Regions from separate parts of the Paenibacillus kyungheensis genome, predicted to be linked through region 1. Evidence: a T-box and tRNA genes for the amino acid it is inferred to sense, from the RefSeq annotation. Region 1 holds a T-box; the other holds one or more tRNA genes.
The links. The T-box of region 1 lies ahead of tyrS (tyrosine--tRNA ligase). A T-box ahead of a tRNA ligase gene usually reads a tRNA of that ligase, here a tRNA-Tyr.
Positions count from the first base shown of each region.

Region 2: it has a tRNA-Tyr gene. The T-box ahead of tyrS (tyrosine--tRNA ligase) is inferred to sense a tRNA for this amino acid. The anticodon was not compared.

Region 1 covers NZ_CP117416.1:3,517,745-3,521,159, forward strand. The annotation lists gene PQ456_RS15065 (methyl-accepting chemotaxis protein) at 1-871, opposite strand, end outside; gene tyrS (tyrosine--tRNA ligase) at 1,097-2,350, opposite strand; T-box leader at 2,444-2,705, opposite strand; gene PQ456_RS15075 (penicillin-binding protein 1A) at 2,879-3,415, shown strand, end outside.
Region 2 covers NZ_CP117416.1:129,155-132,569, reverse strand. The annotation lists gene PQ456_RS00590 (ABC transporter ATP-binding protein) at 1-324, opposite strand, end outside; gene PQ456_RS00585 (PucR family transcriptional regulator) at 615-1,775, opposite strand; tRNA gene PQ456_RS00580 (tRNA-Lys) at 1,931-2,003, opposite strand; tRNA gene PQ456_RS00575 (tRNA-Tyr) at 2,029-2,113, opposite strand; tRNA gene PQ456_RS00570 (tRNA-Phe) at 2,130-2,205, opposite strand; tRNA gene PQ456_RS00565 (tRNA-Asp) at 2,242-2,317, opposite strand; tRNA gene PQ456_RS00560 (tRNA-Thr) at 2,344-2,419, opposite strand; tRNA gene PQ456_RS00555 (tRNA-Val) at 2,426-2,501, opposite strand; tRNA gene PQ456_RS00550 (tRNA-Met) at 2,512-2,588, opposite strand; tRNA gene PQ456_RS00545 (tRNA-Ser) at 2,649-2,740, opposite strand; rRNA gene PQ456_RS00540 (23S ribosomal RNA) at 2,819-3,415, opposite strand, start outside.

The DNA of each region.
Region 1 (3,415 bases):
CTACAGCAATTTTCCAACCTGTTTCTTGCACAGTCATATAGAAAACAGTATTTAATTCTCCCTGAATATTCACTACTGTACGACCTGTTTGATTTTTGTTAATCAGGTTAGCTACTGTATCCATACCCTCTATTTTTTCATCTTTCAAAGGCATATCCGCTACAATCTCAGGTCTACCACTTGCTAGTACTTCGCCTTTACCGCTGACCAATATAGCACGACCGGCTGTACCTATTTTCAGATTGTTTACATAATCTCGAATATTATTCATACTGATATCTGCCAAAGCGACACCAAGCACTTGACCATCATTATTACGAATCGTTTTACCTGCTGTAATCATTTTGATTTTACTAACCGAATCGGTAAATGGTTCTGTATAATAGATTTTATCAAAGTTATTAAGAGTTGCAGTGTAATAAGGTTGTGTTAAATAATCATAAGCGGGATCATCATATTCTGTTGTAGTTGTAATTTTGTCTCCATCTCGGATTGCATAAGCAGACCGATATTTAACACCTTGTTCATACTGATTTTCTGCGAAGAAAATACCTACCCCGTACGTAAATGGACTTAACATTTGCCAGCGTTCTGTCAGTTTAAAATAATCGGCAATATCTAGATTATTTCCCAATTCTCCTGTAGCTGCTGCAAGTGATGATACAATCATTGAATTTTGTTTTAATTGACTGTTTAAGCTCTCATTCAGTCCTATTAATGTGTTATTAGCATTGGTATTGATTTCTGTATTAAGCTTCTCCTTTGCAAATTGGTACGATAACACACTAATGCCTACAAGAGCGATAATAACAATCGGAAGTAATGTTAATAATGTGCGAGCCTGGATACTTTTAAACTTGAATCTACGCAATGTAATTACCTATCCTCTCTTTATCTATAATAAAATCCACATTCTACTTATATCGACAAATTGATACATAAAATTAATAGTTTCACTTTGAGATATTGGATAAACAACTGACTATTTTGTCACTGTTTATCCTGTTACCTGTAATGAACACAAAAAACCTTTAGCATTACCGAAGTAATACCAAAGGTTGAAATGTATTTGTATTGAATTTGGATTTAATTTTGATTAAGCTTTTTTGATTTTGGCAAATTTACGTTTACCTACTTGTACGATATCTCCATCAGACAGTTCGATACTTGCATTCACATCATCATGTTTTTGCTCGTTAATTTTGAGAGCACCTTGTTGAATACTGCGTCTAGCTTCACTGGTAGATGTTGCAAATCCCAAAGTCATGACCAATTTAATAAGACCGATTTGTCCATTTTCCAAAAGATTTTCATCAATGACTACCTCTTGAATATCATCAGGTAATGCACGCTGTTGGAATACAGTCACAAAATGATTTTTCGCAGCCACTCCTGCTTCTTCATTATGGAACATACGTACATAATTTTGAGCTAGATTCATTTTGGCATCACGTGGATGGATAGAACCATCTGCAAGTCCTGCTTTGAGCTTAGCCAGATCTTCATTTGAAATATCTGTTGTTAACTCGTAGTACTTGAGCATCAATTCATCAGGTACACTCATGGATTTACCAAAAATTTCGTTCGGCTCTTCGTTAATCCCGATGTAGTTACCCAGACTTTTACTCATTTTCTGAACGCCATCTAATCCTTCAATAATCGGTAAAGTGATCGCTACTTGAGTTGCTTTACCGTATTCCTTTTGCAGTGTACGTCCCATCAATAAGTTAAACTTCTGGTCTGTACCACCAATTTCGATATCACTTTCAAGTGCTACAGAATCCATCCCTTGCATCAACGGGTAGAAAAATTCGTGAATACTGATAGGCTGCCCACCCTGGTAGCGCTTTGTAAAATCATCCCGTTCTAACATGCGTGCTACTGTAACTTTGGCAGCTAGATTGACTACATCTGCAAAATTCATCGGGCTTAGCCATTCGGAGTTAAAGTATACTTTCATTTTGCTAGGATCAAGAATCTTTGTGATCTGCTCTTTGTATGTCTCTGCATTATGTTTAACTTGTTCTTCGGTTAATTGCTTACGTGTCTCTGATTTACCTGTTGGATCACCTATTCTTCCGGTAAAGTCACCGATAATCAATTGAACATGATGTCCTAATTCTTGAAATTGACGTAACTTCTGCAAAACAACAGTATGTCCAATATGAATATCAGGTGCAGATGGATCAAGACCTAATTTGACCGTTAATGGCTTACCTGTTGCTACTGATTTGATAACTTTTTGACGCAGTGCATCTTCAGGAATAATCTCTGCTGTTCCTCGCTCGATTACACTTAATTGTTTTTCTACTTCTGCTTGTTGTGCTGGTGTTAGTTCTTCCCATTTCATGATCTATTCGCTCCCTATCACATCATTATACGGATGACTTCCGTTAGAGTGCCTGCTTGAAAATGAGCACCAAAAAAGACCTACCCATCCCCATAAAGGGACGAGCAGGCCTCGCGTTACCACCCTAATTAGAAGACTGATCTCATACTTATAACATCATAAGATATAGTCAGCTTCTCACTTCATTATATATAACGGAATCTTCATCCCGGCTTGATATTATAGATACATTCATTAATATCAAACGACTCCAGACCTGTAATTCAAAGGAAGTCCGCTTGCCGATTTGCACCAACCATCGGTTCTCTGAGAACGGTAATCTTCACTTCTACTGGGTGTCTTTCTTCGTCTTTGTGTTATGTAATTGTAGATTGCTTCAACGTATCACTTTTATAACATACCTTTTGCAAACAAGTCAATGCTTGTTCACATCCGACTTTGTGCCCATCCTACTTTTATCGTTCAGAAGAAACTGATTATAGCGTAATTTTTATGCTATAATAGTGGCTGGTAAAAGGGGGAAGTTACATGGCTGAAAAGAAGGACAAGCGTCCAACAAATAATTCCGCTAGCAAGCACTCTGGATTCCGCAAATTACTCACTGTGTTCAAATGGGTAGTTATTGCTGGTTTTGCTATTTGCCTGTTCGGTGGAGGTATTTTGATGGGCTACGTTTCTTCGATTGTAAAAGACGAACCTGTGCGTTCGCGTGAAGAAATAGTCAAAAAGATCAATGAAAATGCAGTGACCGGCTTTGCTTATTTTAATGACGGTTCCCCGATTGGACAACTTCGTACAGAAGAAGATCGTCGATTGGTGACTTATGAACAGATTCCTCAACCTGTCATCGACGCCATTATTTCCATAGAAGATAATCATTTTTATGAACATAAAGGTGTAGATATGAATGGTACGCTGCGCGCTGTCAAACAGCGGGTACTGAATGAATCCGTCCAAACCGGAGGGAGTACGCTTACACAGCAATTGTCGAGACGGGTATTTTTGAACTTGGACAAAACAGATGATCGCAAAATTAAAGAAATGTTGCTTTCTCTTCGTATCGAA
Region 2 (3,415 bases), 1.9 Mb from region 1:
TTTCACTTTACGCAATTTCAAACCAAACGCCATATTAGAATATACATCCATATGAGGGTACAACGCGTAAGATTGGAATACCATCGCGATATCGCGGTCTTTTGGAGCTACGTCGTTAACAACGCGATCGCCAATGTACAATTTACCTTCTGAAATTTCTTCCAGACCAGCGATCATACGAAGAGTTGTAGATTTACCACAACCAGAAGGTCCAACCAATACTAGGAACTCTTTATCCTTGATATCCAAATTAACGTCAATAACTGTTGCTTTATCAGAACCCGGATATTTTTTGAAAATGTGTTCTAAGCGTACGCCTGCCATAATAATAGCCTCCCTAGAATATGAATGTAATTTTTTAAGTACATAATAAATGAGCTTGTCAGCATATGGCAATTAACCATATGTCTTAATCAATTCGTAGTCTGATCTACAGTAATGAGTGAAATGTACAACATCATGTGGGACGTTCTACCTTTAGCTCAATCGTAAAATCAGCTATGAATTACGGCTGCGAAGGTGATCCAATCGCCTATGTAACCGATTTCTTTTTCTATTATTATCTTACCCTAATCGCGCGTAGACATCTATCGACAAACTATACAAAAAATTCGTCAGCTTTTTGTCACTTTATACAATAGTAGTGTTAACTTCATCAAAACAGCATCTTCAAACTTTCTAACATCCAATTCAGTTTCTTGTTTAATTTTGTCCAGACGATACAATAACGTATTCCGATGGATATATAATTGCTTCGCAGTCTCACTAACATTACAATCCATTTTGAAAAAGGTTTCTAACGTAGCTACCGTTTCTTCATCATCCAACATATCGGAATAACGATCAGCTCTAGCTACAAAATCAGCACGATCTTCATCAGGAATCCGATATAATAAACGTTCCAAAGACAATTCCCACGGAAGATGAATATGATCTTTCACATGAAATAATCTACCCAAAGCAACGGTTTCCTTCAATAAAGAGACTTCAGATAATAACTTTTCACTAGGAATAATAGGCTTAGACACTCCAATATGGAATATACCTACCCATTCGCTAGCAATCAATTCATATAACCCTAACGAAAATTCCATCAGTATATCTTCTTCTGTATCTTCTATCTCTACATTAGCATCCCGACTACTACTTTGCTTGAGATCAGAACTATCTTCAATCAATTCACGATTCGTCAGAATAAACCACTCATTTTCAGATAATGGCAATAACAGTACTTCTCCACCAAAATAGCTATATAGCAACTTTTCTAACTCTTTGGTTGCTAATGTTCCTGTTTGTACACTATCAGCTACCAGTAGAAACGGAATCATCGAGCTGGTTAATCTTTCTTTCAAAAGGTATCCATTAGGAATACTCGCTTTTGACTGTCCGCTATCTAGTTGTTCCATCATCCAGGTACTTAACTCTTGTATCCCTTGTTCACGAATAGACAACGAAGAAGCATGATTTCCTATAGCCATAGACGCTGTAAAAGCAGGCAACAATAACTCTAACAACGATTTAAGCTTGCCTATGACTTGTTGATGATCACTATCTAGTAACTCTTGCGAAAGACTCGAATTACTTGGAGAAATAGCTTTCGGTTGAATCTGCCATAATGTGACTACAGTAAGATCCTGCTTCACAGCGATCCATCCACTTTCTTCTAGACCTGCTTGATACGTATCCGATGCCCAATCTTTCAAAGCCACAGACTGTTCTTCAATACGGTAATCTATGATTGATTCAATATGTTCTTTTAATGTACTCCAATGCATATCATAAATTCCTTCCATAGCTAGAATCGTACACTGATGGCTACCCTACACTATTAATCAGAAATAAATAAAATAAGACTACTCCCTCAAATTATACAAAAAAGCAGACAAAACAAAAAGCACCTTGCTTAATAGCAAGATGCTTTTTCATATGATGAGTCATGAAGGGCTCGAACCTTCGACACCCTGATTAAAAGTCAGGTGCTCTACCGACTGAGCTAATGACTCATATTAAGTTTAACGTAAATAAAACTGGTGGAGGCTGATGGATTCGAACCACCGAACTCGGAGAGAACAGATTTACAGTCTGCTGCGTTTGGCCACTTCGCTAAGCCTCCATAATGAACAAAAAAATGGTGGCTCGGGACGGAATCGAACCGCCGACACGAGGATTTTCAGTCCTCTGCTCTACCGACTGAGCTACCGAGCCATACTGTATTCATTACATTTTATTTAATTAAAAAAATGGCGGAACCGACGGGATTTGAACCCGCGATCTCCTGCGTGACAGGCAGGCATGTTAACCCCTACACCACGGTTCCAGGGTTATAATACATAGAAATAAAAATGGTGCCGGCGAGAGGATTTGAACCCCCGACCTACTGATTACAAGTCAGTTGCTCTACCAACTGAGCTACACCGGCATATGGTGGTGGAGATTGACGGGATCGAACCGCCGACCCTCTGCTTGTAAGGCAGATGCTCTCCCAGCTGAGCTAAATCTCCAGGATATGTATGGTAGCGGCGAAGGGAATCGAACCCCCGACCTCACGGGTATGAACCGTACGCTCTAGCCAGCTGAGCTACACCGCCACATTTAAAAACCAATCGTCATGAATTGCTATCCACTAAAAATTTATAAATAAGTTCTAGTGGCGGAGAGAGAGGGATTCGAACCCTCGCACCGCTAACGCAGTCTAACCCCTTAGCAGAGGGTCCCCTTATAGCCACTTGGGTATCTCTCCAATATTAAATCATATACAGACAGGTTAGTTGCTCCCTGAAAACTGAATCCGAAAACGAAAACATCGCGTGTTAGCTTATTGGATAAGCCCTCGACCGATTAGTATTGGTCAGCTCCATGCCTTGCGGCACTTCCACCCCCAACCTATCAACCTCGTCGTCTACAAGGGGTCTTACATACTGGGAAATCTCATCTTGAGGGGGGCTTCACGCTTAGATGCTTTCAGCGCTTATCCCTTCCGCACGTAGCTACCCAGCGATGCTCCTGGCGGAACAACTGGTACACCAGCGGTGCGTCCATCCCGGTCCTCTCGTACTAAGGACAGCTCCTCTCAAATTTCCTACGCCCACGACAGATAGGGACCGAACTGTCTCACGACGTTCTGAACCCAGCTCGCGTACCGCTTTAATGGGCGAACAGCCCAACCCTTGGGACCTACTTCAGCCCCAGGATGCGATGAGCCGACATCGAGGTGCCAAACCTCCCCGTCGATGTGGACTCTTGGGGGAGATAAGCCTGTTATCCCCAGGGTAGCTTTTATCCGTTGAGCGATGGCCCTTCCATGCGGTACCACCGGATCACTAAGCCCGACTTTCGTCCCTGCTCGACGTGTCTGTCTCGCAGTCAAGCTCCCTTATGCCTTTACACTCTTCGAATGATTTCCAACCATTCTGAG